2 regions of the Anaeromyxobacter sp. SG17 genome follow, and region 2 is predicted to be linked to the other one. Evidence: riboswitches for the same ligand, from Rfam matches in the RefSeq annotation. Region 2 holds a riboswitch; the other holds the start of a gene.
What was found. Region 2 has a riboswitch for cobalamin ahead of MNY60_RS02185 (ribonucleoside triphosphate reductase). Riboswitches for the same ligand answer to the same signal wherever they lie in the genome.
Positions count from the first base shown of each region.

Region 1: linked by a shared signal. The riboswitch ahead of MNY60_RS00105 (TonB-dependent siderophore receptor) and the one ahead of MNY60_RS02185 (ribonucleoside triphosphate reductase) in region 2 are both predicted to bind cobalamin.

Region 1 is NZ_JALCYX010000001.1:11,287-20,964, forward strand. Features, by position in the region: gene MNY60_RS00065 (DUF2892 domain-containing protein) at 97-333, opposite strand; gene radA (DNA repair protein RadA) at 451-1,836, shown strand; gene glpK (glycerol kinase GlpK) at 1,877-3,355, opposite strand; gene MNY60_RS00080 (carboxylesterase) at 3,358-4,251, opposite strand; gene MNY60_RS00085 (DUF3467 domain-containing protein) at 4,353-4,664, shown strand; gene MNY60_RS00090 (ABC transporter substrate-binding protein) at 4,810-5,619, shown strand; gene MNY60_RS00095 (hypothetical protein) at 5,770-6,030, shown strand; gene MNY60_RS00100 (helix-hairpin-helix domain-containing protein) at 6,027-6,347, shown strand; cobalamin riboswitch at 6,460-6,638, shown strand; gene MNY60_RS00105 (TonB-dependent siderophore receptor) at 6,718-8,685, shown strand; gene MNY60_RS00110 (MXAN_6577-like cysteine-rich protein) at 8,682-9,678, shown strand, end outside.
Region 2 is NZ_JALCYX010000003.1:50,843-60,520, forward strand. Features, by position in the region: gene MNY60_RS02160 (hypothetical protein) at 1-509, shown strand, start outside; gene MNY60_RS02165 (SDR family oxidoreductase) at 644-1,495, opposite strand; gene MNY60_RS02170 (Rrf2 family transcriptional regulator) at 1,574-2,002, opposite strand; gene MNY60_RS02175 (adenine nucleotide alpha hydrolase) at 2,078-2,800, opposite strand; gene MNY60_RS02180 (anaerobic ribonucleoside-triphosphate reductase activating protein) at 2,833-3,516, opposite strand; gene MNY60_RS02185 (ribonucleoside triphosphate reductase) at 3,513-5,621, opposite strand; cobalamin riboswitch at 5,748-5,953, opposite strand; gene MNY60_RS02190 (amino acid ABC transporter substrate-binding protein) at 6,136-6,924, shown strand; gene MNY60_RS02195 (amino acid ABC transporter permease) at 6,935-7,570, shown strand; gene MNY60_RS02200 (amino acid ABC transporter ATP-binding protein) at 7,579-8,337, shown strand; gene MNY60_RS02205 (NAD(P)-dependent oxidoreductase) at 8,602-9,291, shown strand; gene MNY60_RS02210 (sensor histidine kinase) at 9,449-9,678, shown strand, end outside.

The DNA of each region.
Region 1 (9,678 bases), on a different contig from region 2:
CGTTCCTGCCGGTCGCCCGCCGGCCAGGCGAGCCAGCGCCGCGCCATTCGACGGAGCGTGACGCGCCGCGACGACACCGTCGCGACCGCGCGGTGCTCACGCGCGCGGCTGCGCGAGCGTCTCCGGCTCCCGGTCGGGCAGCCCGGCCTTCCTCAGGATCATCTCCGCCGGGCAGAACCCCGAGAAGGCGCTCTGCACGAGGTTCAGGCCCACGAAGGCCGTGAACCACAGGAAGCGGGCCGAGACGAAGAGCGGGCTCGCCTCGACGCCCAGGGCGAGGGAAAGAAGGACGAAGGTTCCCGCGAGGACGCGGACGGCGCGATCTACGGTCATCTCAGGTGTACTCCCGGGCGACCTCGGGTGGACGCCACGGAGGTCGGAGACGGAGCGACGCCGAAAGGGTTCGCCCCGCCGCCCCGACGCGGTCAGAGCCGCGTGCTAACGGTGCGCATGGCCCGCCCCGCCCCGAAGGCGAAGACCGTCTACGCCTGTGCCGAGTGCGGACAGACGAGCCCGAAGTGGCTCGGCCAGTGCCCGGCCTGCAAGCAGTGGAACACGATGCAGGAGGAGGTCGCCGCGCCGGAGCCGAGGGGTGCGTCGCCGCGCGGCTGGGGGGTCGCCAGCTCGGCGAGGCCGATCTCGCTCGCCGAGGTAGAGGCCCGGGAGGAGGACCGGCAGCGGACCGGCATCGGAGAGCTCGACCGCGTGCTCGGCGGCGGCGTCGTCCCGGGTGCGCTCGTCCTGCTCGGCGGAGACCCCGGCATCGGCAAGTCCACCCTGCTCCTCGCGGCGCTCGACCGCCTCGCGCGCGCCACCCCGGACCGGCCGGTGCTGTACGTCTCGGGCGAGGAGTCGGCGCGCCAGGTGAAGCTCCGCGCCGATCGGCTGGGGGTCGGTGCCCCGAACCTCCGCGTGCTCGCCGAGACCGACGCCCAGAAGGTGCTGCACGCGGCGGAGGCGCTCGCGCCCGCCGCGGTGGCGGTGGACTCCATCCAGACGCAGTACCTGCCCGAGCTGCAGAGCGCGCCCGGCACGGTGACGCAGATCCGCGAGGTCGCAGCGCGGTTCATGGCGTACGCCAAGACGAGCGAGACGCCGGTCTTCCTCGTGGGGCACGTGACGAAGGACGGCGCCATCGCCGGCCCGCGCGTCCTCGAGCACATGGTCGACACCGTCCTGTACTTCGAGGGCGGGGGCGCGCACCCGTACCGCGTGCTGCGGGCGCACAAGAACCGCTTCGGCTCGGCGAGCGAGATCGGCGTGTTCGAGATGAAGGCCGGCGGGCTCGCCGAGGTCACGAACCCGTCGGCGCTGTTCCTCGCCGAGCGCCCCGAGGACGCGCCGGGCAGCGCCGTGGCCGCGGTGCTGAACGGGACGCGCACCCTGCTCGTCGAGATCCAGGCGCTCGTCGCGCCGACCGGCTTCGGCACCCCCCGCCGCACGGCGCTCGGGATCGACTCGAACCGGGTGGCCCTCCTCGCGGCGGTGCTCGAGAAGAAGGTCGGGATGGAGATCCTGGGCTGCGATCTCTTCGTGAACGTCGCCGGGGGGCTGTCGGTGGACGATCCCGCCGCGGATCTCGCCGCCGTGGCCGCGCTCGCCTCGAGCTTCCGCGATCGCGCGCTGCCGCGGCGGACGCTCGTGCTCGGCGAGGTCGGCCTCGCGGGTGAGGTCCGCGCCGTCTCCCAGCCCGAGATCCGCCTCGCCGAGGCGGCGCGGCTCGGCTTCGAGCGCGCCATCATCCCGGCCGCGAGCGCGCGGCACGCCGAGGTGCCGTCGGGGATCGAGATCGTCGGGGTGGACACCGTCGCGGACGCGCTCGATCGGTTGGGGTGACCGCCGCGCCCAGCGCAGCAGCCCGGGATCGTGCGCCGACTCAGGCCGACTGGACTGCCTTTCGCCACTTCGCGAGATGCCCCTCGCGCTCGACCGGCTTCATCCTCGGGTCGAAGCGCTTGCCGACCTTCCACGCCTTGCGGATCTCCTCGCGATCCTTCCAGAACCCGGTCGCGAGGCCGGCGAGGAACGCGGCGCCGAGGGCGGTGGTGTCGATCATGCGCGGGCGCTCGACGGGCACGTCGAGCAGGTCCGCCTGGAACTGCATGAGCAGGTCGTTCTGCGAGGCGCCGCCGTCCACCTTGAAGACCGGGTAGGCCTTACCCGCCTCGGCCCGCATCGCCTCGGCGAGATCGTAGATGAGGAACGCGATGCCCTCGAGCGTGGCGCGGGCGAGGTGCGCGGCGGTGACGCCCCGGTCGATGCCGCGGATGACGCCGCGGGCCTCGGGGCGCCAGTGCGGCGCGCCGAGCCCGGCGAGCGCCGGGACGAACACGAGGTCGCCCGTGTCCTTCACCTGCCTCGCGAGCACCTCGACGTCCGGCGTCTTCTTGAACAGGCCGAGCCCATCCCGCAACCACTGCACGGCGGCCCCCGCGATGAAGGAGGAGCCCTCGAGCGCGTAGGTCACCTCGCCGGCAACGTCCCAGGCGACGGTGGTGAGGAGGCCGCGCGACGACAGGAGGGGCTCCTTCCCGATGTTCTGGAGCAGGAACGCGCCCGTGCCGTAGGTGCACTTCGCCTCGCCGGGCTGGAAGCACGCCTGGCCGAACAGCGCCGCCTGCTGGTCGCCCGCCATGCCCGCGACCGGGATCCCGTCCGGCAGGACCTTCACGTTCCGCGTGACGCCGTACACGTGCGAGGAGGGGACGATCTCGGGCAGGACGTTGCGCGGCACGCCGAACAGGTCCAGGAGCTCGCGGTCCCACGCGCGCGTGCGCAGGTCCATGAGCAGCGTGCGGCTCGCGTTCGACACGTCCGTCACGTGGGTGGCGCCGTTCGTGAGGCGCCAGACGAGGTAGCTGTCGATCGTCCCGAACGCCGCCGCGCCCGAGTCCGCCCGCTCGCGCAGGCCGCGGACGTTGTCGAGGAGCCAGCGCATCTTGGTCGCGGAGAAGTAGGGATCGATGACGAGCCCGGTCTTCTCGCGCACCCGCGGCTCGTGCCCCTCCGCCTTGAGCAACGCGCACACGTCGGTGGTGCGCCGGTCCTGCCAGACGATGGCGTGGTGGAGCGCGCGCCCCGAGATCCGATCCCAGGCCGCGGTCGTCTCGCGCTGGTTCGTGATTCCGATCGCGGCGATGTCCCGACCGGTGAGGCCTGCCTCGCGCAGCGCGCGCTGGACCGTCGCGATCGTCGAGCCCCAGATGTCGTCGAGATCGTGCTCCACCCAGCCCGGCTTCGGGAAGATCTGCCGGAACTCCTGGTTCACCCGCGCGCGGAGCCCGAGCCGCTTGTCGAGGACGAGGACGGTCGTCCCGGTCGTCCCCTGGTCGATCGCCATCACGTAGGAAGCCATGCTCACCTCGCGCGCGGGCGCCACCCCGGCCCGCGTCGCCTCGTGCCGCCGCTCCGCTCCCGCGCCCGGGCGCCGTCCTCGCCGCGCGTCCTCCGCCCCGGCTCCGGCGTGGCGCGCGCCCCCGGCACGGGGAGGCTCGTCAGGAAGCGCGCGGTCACGTCGGCGCAGAGATCGCGCTCCACGTCGATCCCGACGAGGTGCCAGCTGTCCTCGAGGACCACGAGCTCGGCCGGCCCGCTCCCGATGCGCCGCGCGATCCGCCGGGCGCCGCCGACGGTGACGGTGTGATCGCGCGCCCCGGCGACGACCAGCGCGGGCGCGGCGATGCCCGGAAGCTGGCGGTCCACGTGCGCGGCGAGCGCGGCGAGCTCCGCGACCGCGCCGAGCGGCACGCCGCCGAGGGTCGGGCCGCGGTTGCGCTCGCGCATCTCGGGATCGCGGACGTCCGAGCCCGCCTCCTTGGGGACGACGATCCGCGAGATCGGCCCGAGCCGCGCCAGCAAGGCGCCGAGGCGGCCGTGGAGCTGGAGCTCGAGCGCGGGGGCGAGGAGGACGAGGCCGTCGACGCGCTCCGGGTGATCGTGGGCGAGCGCGCAGGCGACGAGCGCGCCCATCGAGCAGCCGACCACGAACGTGCGCCGCGCGCCCTCGAGCCGGCCGAGCTCCCGGCGCGCCTTCGCGATCCACTCCGACCACGGCACGCCGAGCAGGTCCCGGGGGTCGCCGCCGTGCCCCGCCATGACCGGCGCGAGGCAGCGCATGCCGGTGTCGGCGAGGCGGCGCGCCACGACGTGCATCTCGAAGGTGGAGCCCGTGAGCCCGTGCAGGAGCAGGACGGCGTCCGGGCCGCCGCGCAGCTCGAACTCCCTCCCGTGCTCGATGCCCGTGCGTGCCAACCGAACGATCGCTTACCCCTGGACGGGCTACGTTTCAATGCTCCCGGTGCGACGGCCCCGTCCAGGCAGCGCTCCCGGCGCCGGCATGCTAACACCGCGGCATGTCCGACAAGCCCGGCGTCCCGCCGCACGCGATCCAGCTCCAGCTCGAGATCGACCCCGTCACGGCGAACGGAGTGTTCGTCAACATGGCGATGGTGAACCACACCGAGACCGAGTTCACCCTCGACCTCATCTACATCCAGCCGCAGGCGCCGAAGGCGACCGTCCGCTCGCGGATCATCACGACGCCCAAGCACATGAAGCGGCTCATGCTCGCGATCCAGGACAACGTCGCGAAGTACGAGGCGCGCTTCGGCGAGCTGGACCTCGGCGACACGCCTCACTTCCCCCACGGAGGCGCGGTGGCGTGACGCCGGCGAGCCACGCCGTCTCCCGCCCCCTCCCGCTCGGGGTTCGTGCGTCGCCGCCCCTGCTCGTCGCGTCCCATCACGGCGCCGCCGGACGCGGCGACGCCCCGGCGCTCGCCTCGCTCGGCGATCCTCCACGGAGCGTTCCATGAAGATCTCCTCCCCGCTCCTCGGCACCACGTTCGAGCTGCCGGAGCGCCCCGGGCGCATCGTCTCCCTGGTCTCGTCCGCCACCGAGACGCTCTTCGCGCTCGGCGCGGGCGACGCGGTGGTGGGCGTCACGCCCTACTGCGCGCGCTACGTGCCCGGCCTCGGCGCGCCCGTGGTCGCCGACTACGTCTCCGGCGACCCCGAGGCGATCCGCGCCGTCCGCCCCGAGCTCGTCGTGGCGACCGACGGCGTGCAGCTCCCGCTGGCGCGCCGGCTCGCGGCGGCGGGGCTCCCGGTGGCGCTCCTGCCCGTGCCGCAGAGCCGGTTCGGCATCCTCGAGAACACCGTCGCGCTCGGGGCGCTCACCGGGCGGCTCGCCGAGGCGCGCTCTCTCTGCGACCGGCTCGAGCGCGCGTGCGCCGAGCTCGTCGCCTCCGCTCCCTCCCCGCGGCCACGCGCGTACGCGGAGCTGTGGTTCGGCCGCCACCTGCGGCGTCCCGGGGGGCGCGCGTTCGTGCACGACCTGCTCTGGCTCGCGGGGCTCGAGCCCGTGCACGGCGATCGGCCGGACGCGTACGCCCCGCCGGAGCTCGACGAGGTGCCGGGCCTCGCGCCGGACTGGGTGATCGTGTTCTCGGAGCCCGAGCACCCGATCGACGCGGAGGCGCTCGTGCGCGAGCGCGGCTGGGATCGGGCGTTCGCGCCACGCGTGCTCGCGTCCACCACCGAGCGCGGGCGGAACCTCATCCACGACGGCCCGTCGTTCGTCGAGACGGCGGCGTGGCTGCGCGACGCGACCGCCGCGTGAGAGCGCGGCCGCCGCGCGGCCGCCGCGGCCGGGCCTGAACCCCCGTTCCGTGGACGGTCCAAAGGATCCCGCGGGGTTGGGACCGGCACAGGCGCTGCTCTCCTGCCGCTCGCGCGCACGACCGCGCGCTCGAACGGAACGGAGAGAGAGATGAGCGACACGAACGACAAGGGCGGCGCCCGCAAGCTCGCGGTCTACGCCATCCCCGACAGCGCGAACGGCGAGCGGACCTGGTGGCCGAAGATCGGCGTCGCGTTCACGAACAGGGACGGCAGCATCGCGATCCTGCTCGACGCCTTGCCCCTCGGGACGAACAAGCTCCAGGTGCGCGAGCTGCGCGAGGACGGGCGGCCCGCGGGGAACGGAGCGCCGCGCCGCGTGGGGCTCGAGACCGTCGAGGTGCGGCCGTGAGGCGGGCCCTCCTCGCCGCGGTCGCCGCCGCGGTGCTGCTCCTCGCGGGCCCCGCGCTCGCCGCGAAGAGAGCGCTCGGCCCGGGCGAGCGGATCGACCTCAACCGCGCGAGCGTCGCCGAGCTCATGCGCCTGCCGGGCGTCGGAGAGAAGCGCGCCCAGGCGATCGTCGCTCAGCGGGCCCGCCAGCCGTTCCGCCGGCCGGAGGACGTGCTCGTCGTGAAGGGGATCGGCCCCGCGTGGCTCGCGAAGGTGAAGGCGAACGTCGCCGTGGGCTCCGCTCCGTCCGGCACCGCTGCGGTGACCGCACGGAAGTGAAGGCACCCGGATTCGCTCGGGGACCCGGCCGGCGCATGCACTCTCCGGCCGGGTGCCCCGGCGACGCCCCGCGGGGTCCTGCTTGACACCCGGCGCGGGCGGGCGCTACTCGTGGCTTCGATTCAGCGGCACGGAGGAACAGGGAAGCCGGTCGAAGTCCGGCGCGGTCCCGCCACTGTAGCCGGGTGAAGGTGCCTCGGAAGTCGCCACTGCCGCAGCCCAATCGCGGTGGGAAGGTGGAGGTACCGAGCGGAGCGTCCCTCCGCGACCCGGGAGCCAGGAGACCTCCCTCCGAGCCTGTCGCGCATGGTGCGCGGCCTCGCCGTTCGCGGCGAGCAAAGATGCATCGGGTCCGGAGGAGACCCGACACTTGGGCTCGACTTCCCGCTCATCGGGGCGCGCGTGCGCCCTCATCGCCGCGCTGGCGCTCGGGCTCGCGCTGCGTGCGCGCGCCGACGGCACCGTCCCCGACGCGCCGCCGTCCGAGAGCGAGCCGCCGGTGCGGCTCCCCGAGGTCGAGGTCCGGGTGCCACGCGCCGAGGTCGAGAAGGATCCGACCGCGTCCGCGACGGTGGTGTCCGCGAGCCGCTTCGAGGGCGAGGCGAAGGACGTGGCGCAGCTCCTCGCCACCGCCCCGGGCGTCTCGGTCACCCGCTACGGCACGCTCGGCCAGCTCGCCACCGTCTCGGTGCGGGGCGTCGCCGCGGACGGCGTGAAGGTGCTGCTCGACGGGCTCCCGCTCGGCACGGCTGGCGGCGGGGTGGATCTCTCGACCATCCCGCGCCAGTGGATCTCGCGCATCGAGGTGGTGCGCGGCGCGGCGGGCGCGCAGTTCGGCGCGGGCGCGCTCGGCGGCGCGGTGAACGTCGTGATGCGCCAGGGCGAGAAGGGCGAGCTCTCCGCCGAGGCGACCACCGGCGCCTTCGGCACCTACGCGATCTCCGCCGACACCGTCGCGGAGGTCGGGCCGTTCTCGCTCTTCGCGGCGGCCACCGGCGAGGACACCCAGGGCGACTTCACCTACGCATTCGACGACCGGCCGTCGCTGCCGGGGAGCCCCCTCGAGGAGCGGACCCGCCGGAACAACGGCGCGCGGCGCGCCGGCGCCCTCGCCAAGTTCGGCGGGGTCGCGAGCGGCTTCCGGGTCGACGGCCTCGCGCAGCTCACGGCCGGGCGGCGCGAGCTCCCCGGCTCGCCCTACCAGCCGACCCCCGCGGACTGGGAGGAGGACGGGCGGGTGCTCGCGATGCTGCGCGTCGCGCGCGCGGTTCACCCTCGCCTCACGCTCGCCGCTCGTGCGTTCGGCCGCCGCGACCTCCTCGACACGCGGCTCGCCGCGATGGGGTCGGACCCCACGCGTCAGCGCGGCGGCGCCGGCGGGCTCGAGCTCGAGGCGGGGCTCACGCACGGTCCGGGCGTCCTCACCGCCGCCGCCTCCGCGGAGGTGGAGGGCTACTCGAGCGACGCGCTCGGCGGGACGCGGAGCCGGCCCGGCTTCGCCGGCGCGCTCGCGGAGGACCTGCTCCTCGCCGGTGGCCGGCTGCGCGTCGGTCCGTCGGTGCGGGCGGAGCGGACCGGCGGATACTCGGGCGTCTCCGCCAAGCTCGGCGCCGCGTTCGAGCTCGCCCGCGGCCTCGCGGTCCGGGCGAGCGGCGGACGGACCTACCGCGTCCCGAGCTTCGCGGAGCTCTACCTCGAGCAGGGACTCCTCGCCCCGAACCGCGACCTGCGGCCGGAGACGGGCGCCGGCGCGGACGCGGGGCTCGTCTACGACGGCGCGCTCGGGCTCCTCTCCATCGGCGGCCACGCGACCGTCTACGACGACATCATCACGTACGAGCCGGCGAGCGTCGGCCGGTTCCGCCCGTTCAACACCGGCCGCGCGTTCGTCGCGGGCGTGGAGGCCGAGGCGGCGACCTCGCCCTGGCGGCGCGCGCTCGGGCTCGCCCTCTCCGGCGCGTACACCTTCCTCCCCACCGAGGTGCTGCGCGGCAGCGCCGACGTGCTCGGGAACGCGCTGCCCCGCCGGCCGCGCCACCGGGTCTACGCGCGGGCCGCGATCTCGCCCGGCCGCCTCGGCGCCCACGTGCAGGTGGAGCACGTGCGCGACCAGTACCTCGACATCCGGAACCAGGCCCGGCTCCCGGACCAGACGATCCTCGGCGCCGGCGCCTCCGTGCGGATCCTTCGCCAGCCGCTCGTGGCCCTCCACCTCGAGGTCGAGAACCTCGGCGACGACCGGACCCTCCTCGACGGCTACGGCAACCCCCTCCCCGGCCGGACGTGGATGGTCACGCTCCGCGCCGGGACCTCATCTCGCAGTGAAAGGACCCCATGACCCTCCGTTCCCCCCTCGCGGTCGCGCTCGCCCTCGCGTTCGCCCTCGGCTGCAAGAAGGACCTCGTCTGCCCCTCGGGCGAGGTCGACTGCGGCGGCCGCTGCGTGTCTCTCCTCACCGATGCCTCGAACTGCGGCGCCTGCGGAGCGACCTGCGGCGCGCTCGAGGCGTGCAGCGCCGGGAGCTGCGGCTGCGCGCCGGGCATCGCCCTCTGCGGCGGGGCCTGCACCGATCTCGCCCGCGACGCGCAGCACTGCGGCGCGTGCGAGACGGCCTGCGGCGCGGCCGACTTCTGCACGACGCAGGGGGACGCCACCGCCTGCACCGCGGCGTGTCCCGGCGGGTTCACTGCGTGCGGCCGGTCGTGCGTGGAGCTCGCGACGGATCGGCAGAACTGCGGCGCCTGCGGCAAGGCCTGCGGCGCGGGGGAGGCGTGCCGCGACGGCGCCTGCCGCGCCGAGGTGTTCGTCGCCTGCTACGCGACGGGGGACGTGCGGCCGGTGACGGTCGATCTCGCCCCCGCCGGCGCCCCGCGCCTGTCGCGCGGCGGTCCCACGGCGCTCGCGATGGGCGCGGACGTGCTCTACACCGCGAACGGCTTCCCCGCCGGGGTGGGCGTCGTGCCCATCGACGCGAGCCTGCCGACGAGCCTCACCGTGCTCCCCGGAAACGACCTGCAGTACGTCACGACCTACGCCGGCGCGGTGCTCGCCGCGAACTCCGGCGTCGGCACGCTCGTGGTCCTCGACGCGGCGGGCGGGGTGCTCGACGAGATCGTGCTGCCCGGCGACGCACCGAACCCGCACGGGCTCGCCGTCGCCGGGACGACCGCGTACGTCGCGCTGTACGGCAACGGGCCCACGGGCGACCAGACCGCCCCGGTCGGCCAGCAGATCGCGAAGGTCGATCTCTCCGGGCTCGCCGAGTGCGCGAAGCCGGACGCGCCCGCCTGCGGCGCGGGCGGCGCCTGCGCCGCCGGGCGCGAGTGCCGCG
Region 2 (9,678 bases):
CGACGACGTTCGCGTGGGCCGACGTGACGGCCCTGTTCCGCGGCCTCCGCGCCTCGCGGTCCGAGGTCGAGCGCCTCGAGAAGTCGAAGCGCTTCTCGGTCGGCAGGGCCGTGCTGACGGGCGGCCTCGGCATGACCCGCACCTCCACGCAGGCGGTGCGCTCGTCGAAGGAGGAGCTCGAGCAGGTGATCCTCGTCTACGCCCGCAGTGGACGCGCGGCGACGCTCTCGGAGACCCAGCTCGACTTCTCCTGCCTCGGGGCCGGGATGCAGCCCTCGAGCACCGGCAACATGCTCGAGCTCTCGCGCAGGCTGCGCGAGGAGGCGAGGAGCGCGTTCTACGACGAGCGGCTCATGCGCCTCGGTCGCCGGCCGCTGCCCTTCGTCGCGGCGGGGGAGTCGGGCTCGGTGACGCCCACGAGGACCACCACCCGCACGGACACGAGCGGCTCGCTCGACACGCTCGCCGAGGTGATGCGGCAGGCCCTCGGCGAGGGCCTGCTGCCGTGACGTCGAGGCCGCCGCGGGCCGGTAGCGCGGCCGCACGACGCGCCCGATCCTCTCGTCGCCACGACGCCCCGGCGGGCGTCACGCCGAGCCGCGAACGAGATCCGCGGCCCCGGGAGGCGGAGCGCCCGGCAACCTCAGCGCCCCAGCGCGGCACGCACGGCCGCCGCGAGCGGCGTCGTGGGCCGGCCGATGAGACGCCTCAGCTCGCCGCTCGAATCGTCGAGCTCGCCCTTCGCGACGTGGACGTCCGCGTCCACGTACAGGTCCGCCGCAGCGCCCGGCATCCCGGCGCCGATCAGCACCGCCCGGTACTGGTCGGGCGGCAGGTCCCGGTACGCGATCCGCTTGCCGGTCTGCCGCGACAGCTCGTCGGCGAGCTCGGCCATCGTGAACGGATGATCGCCGGCGAGCTCGTACACGGGCTTCTCGACGTCGCGGGTGAGCACCGCGACCGCGGCGTCGGCGTAGTCGGCACGCGCCGCCGCGGCGATCCGGCCATCCCCCGCGCTGCCCACGAGGGCGCCGTGCTGGAGCGCCGGCGCCAGGTGCTCCGTGTAGTTCTCGAGGTACCAGCCGTTCCGCAGGAACACGTACGGCACGCCGGACCCGCGGATCACCGCCTCGGTGGCCTGGTGCTCGGCGGCGAGCGCGAGGTTCGAGGTCCCTGCGTGCAGCACGCTCGTGTAGGCGAGGAGTCGCACGCGGGCGGCCTTCGCGGCCTCCACGACGGCGGAATGCTGCGGCACGCGCTGCCCGACCTCGCTCGACGAGATGAGCAGGACCTTCTCCGCGCCGGCCAGGGCGGGACCCAGCGTGTCGGGCTTCGCGTAGTCGGCGCGCCGCACCTCGACGCCGAGCGCGGCGAGGTCCTTCGCCCGATCGGGGTTCCGCGCCGCGACCGCGATGTCGCGGGCCGGTACCTTCGTGAGGAGCCTCTCGACGACGAGGCGGCCGAGGTGGCCCGTGGCTCCGGTGACGACGATCATGTCTCTTCTCTCTCTCGTATTCGTAACTGGTTGAGCTACAGATGCGGCCAAAAAAAATAGGGGTTCGACCTTCCGGCGTCAGCGCGCGAGCCTCGTCACCTCCTGCAGCAGATCGGCGATCGTCGTCCGCTCGAGATCCCGCTCGAGGGCGAGCCGGGCCTCGCCGTAGCGGCCGGCCAGCGCCGCCTGGATGGTCCTGCCCACGGGGCACCGGGGGTTGGGCGTGCTCGCGTGCAGCGGGAAGAGCGCCTCGCTCTCGACGGCACGGTAGACGTCGCGGAGGGTGATCCCTTTGGCGGGAACGACGAGTCGCCACCCGCCGCCGGGCCCGCCCTGGGAGCGGACGAGCTTCGACTTCCGCAGCATCGCGAGCAGCCGTCGAATGACGACCGGGTTCGTGCCCACGCTGCCGGCGATGTACTCGGACGTGACGGGCTCACCGCTCGCCTCGTGGGCGAGCAGCGTGAGGATGTGGATCGCTACCGTGAGGCGGCTGCTCGGGCTCATCGCAACTCGTAACAGAATAAGTTGCGGTTAGCCTCGATGTCAAGGCGTCGCGCGCGGGTCTTCTACCGCGAACGGTTACGGCTGCGCTGCCGGATCGCCGGCGGGCCGTGGCAGCAAGTCCGCGAACGTGAAGCCGTCGCGCTCGACCACCTCTCCAGCGGCGACCGGGATGGGCGTTTCGAACATCGGCCCGGCCCACGCGAACGTGTGGAACTCGCCGTTCTCGCCGCAGGGGTCCACCGTCGAAGGGAGCTCGGCGAGGAGCGCCCCGTCGAACGCGCGTCCCGCGAACCGCGCGTCGAGCACCCTCGGGTCGACGCAGGTCAGGGTGGCCCGCAGGCCCGCGTCGATCATCTCACCCGCGAGCGCTCGCGTGTCGCGATCCCACAGCGGGAAGACGGGCGAGAGCCCCGTGCCGGCGAGCCGCGCCTCGCGGTAGGCCCGGATGTCGCGGAGGAACAGGTCACCGAAGACGACGTGCGTCACGCCGGCCGCGCGGGCGGCCGAGAGGGCCTCGGTCATCTCGCGCTCGTAGACCTCGTTCGAGCAGGGCCAGGGCAGCTTCACCTTCCTGCACGGGAGGCCGAGCGCCTGCGACTGCGCGTCGAGGAGGGTCTCGCGGACCGCGTGCATCGCGACGCGCGAGAACTCGGCGGTCACGGTGGTCAGCAGGCCGACGATCTCGAGGTCTCCCCGGGCGCGCACGAGGTGCAGCGCCCAGGCGCTGTCCTTGCCGCTGCTCCACGAGACGATCGCCTTCGGGCGCGTCGGGGTCCTGCCTCCAGCGGGGATGGACATCGTCGGCTCCTCCCGGCGCTCCACGGCGCCCCTCATCTCACGGAGAGCGTCAGCCCGTGCGCCGCGGCCGCGTGCCCCGCCGCCGCGAGCAGTCGCTCGTCCGGGGGCGCGAGCCCGCATCCGTCGTCGAGGTGGCCGCCCGGGCGGAAGCGCTGGACCGCCCAGCGCTGCGCGCCGGCCGCGAACGCCGCCAGGGCGTCGAGCTCGCCGGCGTCGTGGACGGGGGAGGCGAGCGTCGTCCGCACCTCGTGCTCGATCCCCGCCGCCAGCGCGAGCTCGAGGCAGCGGCGAGCCCCGAAGGGCTGCTCGGCCGAGCCGGTCAGCCACTCCGCGGCCTGGGGCAGCGCCTTCAGATCGACGGCCAGGAAGTCGACGAGCCCCGCCGCGAGCAGCGCCGCGACCACCTCCGGCCGCGTTCCGTTCGTGTCGAGCTTCACCGCGAACCCGCGCGCCTTCACCCGCGCCAGGAACGGCGCCAGGCCCGCGTGCAGCGTGGGCTCGCCACCGGTCACGACGAGCCCGTCGAGCCGCCCGCGCCGCGCCTCCAGGAGCGCGAGCACCTCACCCTCCGGCACGGGTCGCGCCGCCGTGGCCGCGAGCAGCGACGGGTTGTGGCAGTAGCGGCAGGCGAGGTTGCAGCCCTGCGTGAAGACGACGGCGGCGAGCCTCCCGGGCCAGTCGACGAAGGAGCAGGGCCGCAGGGCCGCGATGATCAAGCGGGCACCTCGGCGGCGTCGCCCGGGCGGAGCGACAGGCGCCGCTCGAACTCGGCCTGCTTGCCCGCGTTCCACTGCTGCAGGGGGCGGAGGTACCCGACGATCCGCGAGTAGACCTCGGCGGCGGCGCCGCACCGCGGGCAGGTCGGGTGCTCACCGGCGAGGTACCCGTGCTCGCCGCACACGGAGAACGTCGGCGTGACGGTGAAGTACGGGAGCCGGTAGCGCTCGCACACGGTTCGCACGAACCGCTTCACGGTCGAGGGGTCGTCGATGGCCTCGCCGACGAAGACGTGCTGGACGGTCCCGCCCGTGTACCGCGCCTGGAAATCGTCCTGGTGATCGAGCACCGCGAAGACGTCGTCGCTCGCGTCCACCGGCAGCTGGGAGGAGTTCGTGTAGTACGGCGCGGCGCCCCGGACGGCCGCGTCCTCGTTCGCGCAGCGGATGCCCGGGTGGCGCGCCTTGTCGAGCCTGGCCAGCCGGTAGCTCGTCGCCTCGGCCGGCGTCGCCTCCAGGTTGAACCGGCTGCCCGTCTCCGCCTGGTACTGCTCGAGCCGAGCGCGCATGTGGTCGAGCACGCGGAGCCCGAAGGCGCGACCGGGCCCGCTCGCGAGCGTCGTGTCGAGCAGGTTGTCGGCGGCCTCCGCGAGCCCGACGAGGCCGATGGTGGAGAAGTGGTTGCGCCAGTACGAGCCGCTCCGGGCGCGGATGTGGCGCAGGTAGTGGCGGACGTACGGATAGAGGCCCTGCTCGGTGTAACGCTCCAGGATCTTCCGCTTGAGGACCAGGCTGTCGCGGGCGAGGTCCATGACCCGGTCCAGGCGAGCCATGAAGTCGGCCTCGTCGCGCGCGAGGTGGCCGAGGCGCGGCAGGTTCACGGTGACCACGCCGATGGACCCCGTGAGCGGGCTCGCGCCGAAGAGGCCGCCGCCGCGCCGCTCGAGCTCGCGCGTGTCGAGGCGGAGGCGGCAGCACATGCTGCGGGCGTCCTCCGGCGAGAGCTCCGAGTTCACGAAGTTCGCGAAGTACGGGAGGCCGTACCGGGCGGTGACCTCCCAGAGGCGATCGAGCCGGGGGTCCTCGTAGTCGAAGCCCGGCGTGACGTTGTAGGTGGGGATCGGGAACGTGAAGACGCGCCCCTTCGCGTCGCCGCCGGCCATGACGTCGAGGAAGGCGCGGTTGAACAGGTCCATCTCCGCCTGGAACTCGCCGTACGTGGCCGCCTGCCGCTCGCCCCCGAGGACGATCGCCTCGTCGCGGAGCAGCGCGGGGCACTCGAGGTCGAGGGTGACGTTCGTGAACGGCGTCTGGAACCCGACGCGCGTCGGCACGTTGAGGTTGAAGACGAACTCCTGGAGCGCCTGGCGCACCTCCTCGTAGCCGAGCCCGTCGTGCCGGATGAACGGCGCGAGGTAGGTGTCGAGGCTCGAGAACGCCTGCGCGCCCGCCGCCTCACCCTGGAGCGTGTAGAAGAAGTTCGCGATCTGGCCGAGGGCGGTGCGGAAGTGGCGCGCCGGCGCGCTCTCGGCCTTCCCGGGCGCCCCGCGGAACCCCTCGGTGAGGAGGTCGGCGAGATCCCAGCCGACGCAGTAGACGGCGAGGAGGTTCAGGTCGTGGAGGTGGAGGTCGCCCGAGCGATGGGCGTCCCGCACCTCGGGCGGATAGAGCCGCTCGAGCCAGTAGGTGGAGCTCACGTGGCTCGCGACGTAGTTGTTGAGGCCTTGCAGGCTGAACGCCATGTTGGCGTTCTCGGCCACCTGCCAGTCGGAGCGCTCCAGGTAGGCGTCGACGAGCGCCACGCTGGCCGTGTCGGAGATCTCGCGCAGCGCGCGGTGCTGCTCGCGGTAGACGGCGTATGCCCGCGCCGTGCGCCGGTAGGGGCTCGCGAGGAGCACCTCCTCGACGACGTCCTGGATCCGCTCCACCGACGGCCGGCCCTCGATCGTCGCGATCGCGATGGCGAGGACGCGCTGGCAGAGCCGCCTCGCCTCGGCCGCGTCGACCTCGCCGGTGACGGCCCCCGCCTTGGCGATGGCTCGCTGGATGCGCTCGGCGTCGAACGGGACCACCCGTCCGTCGCGCTTCTCGATGGTCTCGAACACGGGCCCTCCTCGTGGCGGCCTCGGGACACGGAGGAGGACCCGAGCACACGACGGCCCGTACGAGGGCAGTGCGCCGAGGACCCTCCGCCCTCCCACGAGGCGTGTCGGTCATGCCGCCGCCCGAGCATCCGGGCGACGGTCGCTGGCAGGTCTTCGGGCTCGCGAGCGCTCCGGGGCTTCCCGGACCCTACTGTCCGCCGCTTCCCAGCCGAACCGGCAAGTGCGTGTGGCGGAGGTCGTTCTCGCTTACCGCTGCGGGGCAGCCCCGGAATCTCACCGGGTTCCCTATTCGCTCGGAGCGAACCCCGAGCACCAGCGCGAGACCCAACCTATGGTGGTTCACGGCCACGGTCAACGGGATATGTTGTGCACGGCCGTTCATGCGCCGGGCCCCTCGCGAGGCGTCGATCCAGGAGATCGAGGCCCCTTGCCGACGCCCGCCTCGCGTGCGAAGTTCCGCTGCCCCCGAACAGGGCGCCCGCCGACGCCCCAGGCCCACGCGAAGGAATCGCCCATGAAGAAGACCCTGCTCGCCGCGCTCGCCCTCGTGGCGCTCCACGCCACCGCCCTCGCCGCCGACACCTCGCTCGAGGCGGTGAAGAAGAAGGGCACGCTCGTCCTCGGCCTCGACGACTCGTTCCCGCCGATGGGCTTCCGGAACGACGACAACCAGATCGTCGGCTACGACATCGACCTGGCGAAGGAGGTCGCGCGTCGGCTCGGCGTGAAGCTCGTCCCGCAGGCCATCGACTGGAACGCCAAGGAGCAGGAGCTCAACACCGGCAAGATCGACTGCATCTGGAACGGCTTCACGATCACCGACGAGCGCAAGAAGGCGATGAGCTTCACGAAGCCGTACCTGCGCAACGCCCAGGTGGTGGTGGTGAAGAAGGCCTCCGGCTACTCCACCCTCGCGAGCCTCAAGGGGAAGAAGGTCGGCCTCCAGGCCGGCTCCTCGGCCGCCGACGCCCTCGAGGGCGCCAAGGCCTTCCGCGCGTCGCTCGAGGAGGTGGTGGAGTTCAAGGACAACCTCACCGCCCTGATGGACCTCGAGGCCCGCGGCGTGGACGCGGTGGTGATGGACCTCATCGTCGCCGACGACAACATCAAGCGCTCGGGCAAGGCCTACGCCGTCCTGAAGGAGACGCTCGCCCCCGAGGTGTTCGGGGTGGGCTTCCGCAAGAACGATCTCGCCCTCCGGGACGCGGTGCAGGGCGCGCTCGAGAGCATGGCCAAGGACGGCACGCTCGCCAAGGTGACCACGAAGTGGTTCGGCTCCGACATCTCGGTCGTCGGGAAGTGAGCACCCGCGCATGGTGAAGCTGCTGGGGGCGATGCTCCAGGGATCGCTCGTCTCCCTGGAGATCTTCTTCCTGACGCTGGTCTTCGCGCTCCCTCTCGCCCTGCCGGTCGCGCTCGGCCGCATGTCGGCGAGCCGGCTCCTGCGCGTCCCGGTCAACCTCTACATCCTCGTGATGCGCGGGACGCCGCTCATCCTGCAGATCCTCTTCGTCTACTTCGCCCCCTACTATCTGTTCGAGGCCTCGTACGATCGGTTCACCGCCGTCATCGTGGCCTTCACCATCAACTACGCCGCCTACTTCGCCGAGATCTACCGCGGTGGCATCCAGTCGATCGCGAAGGGCCAGTACGAGGCCGCCAAGGTGCTCGGCTTCACGCGCGCCGACACCTTCTTCCGGATCGTCCTGCCCCAGGTGGTGAAGCGGATCCTGCCGGCCTCCGCCAACGAGGTCATCACGCTCGTGAAGGACACCGCCCTCGCCCAGACCATCGGCGTGGCCGAGCTCTTCCGGGTGGCGCAGAACGCCTCCGCGCGTCAGTTCTCCACCACGCCCATCTTCGTGGCGGGGGTGTTCTACTTCGTCATGAACTGGGCGGTCTCCGAGCTCTTCCTCCGCGCCGAGCGGAAGCTCGAGTACTACAGCTGAGCCGGGCCATGGACGTCGTCACCGTCGACCACCTCTCCAAGTCCTTCGGCGACCTCCGGGTCCTCACCGACATCTCCTTCTCGGTGCACCAGGGCGAGGTGCTCGCCATCATCGGGCCGTCGGGCTCGGGCAAGTCCACGCTGCTCCGCGCCGTCACCCACCTCGAGACCGCCAGCAGCGGCAGCATCTCCATCTGCGGCACGCGGATCCTCGACCGCGGCGTCTACGCCGACAAGGCCACGCTGCGCAGCGCGCTCCTCAAGCTCGGCCTCGTGTTCCAGGACTTCAACCTGTTCCCCCACTTCTCCGTGCTGCGCAACATCACCGAGGCGCAGGTGCGCGTGCTGGGGCGCGGGAAGGCCGCGGCGCGGGAGGTGGCGCTCGCGCTGCTCGAGAAGATGGGCCTCACCGGCAAGGCCGGCGCCTATCCCTGCGAGCTCTCGGGCGGTCAGAAGCAGCGCGTCTCCATCGCGCGCGCCCTCGCCCTCGATCCGCAGGTGCTCTTCTTCGACGAGCCGACGAGCGCCCTCGACCCCGAGCTGACGGGCGAGATCCTCAAGGTCATGCGCGCCCTGGCCGCCGAGAAGATGACGATGGTGGTCGTCACTCACGAGATGGGCTTCGCCCGCGAGGTGGCCGATCGCGCCATGCTGATGGACGGCGGGGTCATCGTGGAGGAAGGCCCGGCCCGGGAGCTCATCGACAACCCCAGGAACGAGCGGACCCGGGCCTTCCTGAGGCGCTTCTCCCAGAACGGCCCCACGTAGGTCGGCGGCTCGTCACGTCTCCACGCCCCGCCGCGAGGTCGGCGCTCACGCCCTGAGCGATCTGCTCAGGCCGCGGCCGCGCCGCGCCTCCGCGAGGATTCGCCGCGAGAGCAATCGCGAGCGTTTGGGGGGGCTTTTCGGAGCCCCGAGAGCGCCGCGACGTGGCCTGCGCCGTGCAGTTCCGCGCCGGTCTCGGGAGCGCCGCCCGACCCACGGGACGACCGCATCGCCGAGCGGAAGGACGCGAGCTTGAGCGCTTCAGCCTTGGAGCGAGAGGACCTCGGGGGGAAGAAGAAGAGGCTGTTCGTCCTCGGCGCGACGGGTGGCACCGGTCGCGCGATCGTCGAGCAGGCTCGCTGGCGCGGCCACCTCGTGACCGCCTTCGTGCGTTCGCCGGAGAAGCTCGAGCCCCTCCTCCGCGACGGCCTGAGCGTGGTCCAGGGCGACCCGCGCGACCGCGACGCGCTACGCGCGGTGATGTCCGGTCACGACGCCGTGCTGTCGGCGCTCGGGCCTGCGGGGCTGGGGCCGACCACCCTCGTGAGCGACTGCGCGCGGAGCACGGTCGCCGCGATGGAGGCGACCGGCGTGCGGAGGCTCCTCATCGTCGGCGTGGCCGTGCTCTTCGAGGCGGACGGGCTCCTGAGCGCCATCGCGCGCCGGACGTTCCTGCGCAACGTGGCGAGGGACTCCGCCGAGATGGAGCACATCGTGAGCGAGAGCGGCCTCGACTGGACCATCGCTCGACCGCCGCGGCTGACGAACGGCGGGCTCACGCGGGCCTACGGCGTGGGGGACGGCCGGATGCCTCCCGGCGCCCGCCTCACGTTGAGCCGCGCCGACCTGGCGAACTTCCTGCTCGACGAGCTCGAGCACCCCGCGCACGTACGCCGGATGGTGGGGCTGGCGTCGGTGAAGGCAGCCGAGAGGGAGGGCGCCGGCGAGCTGTTCTAGCCCCCGCGCTCGCCGCGCCCGGTCGCAGGCGCCGCGGAACCCGCCGACTCGGAGCTCGGCCGGCGGGCTTTCGCGCAGGACGGCGCGGGGGCCATAATGCCCGCTCGCCGCGCCCCTCCCGACCTCGAGGAGGAACGCGCGCCGACGGGAGACCGGAATGAAGCTCGCGCTGCAGCTCATCGAGGCGCTCTCGGTCTTCCTCGTCATCTTCTACCTGTACTGCCGGTCCCCCGCGTTCCGGCCGCTCAAGCCCGACTGGCCCCGCCCCCGCGGCAAGATCCGCCTGTACCTCGTCTTCAGCGGCATCGCGATCCTCGGGAACTACCTCGGCGTGCCGGTCGTCGGCGGGCAGGCCATCGTGAACGCGCGGGCGGTCGGCTCGACGCT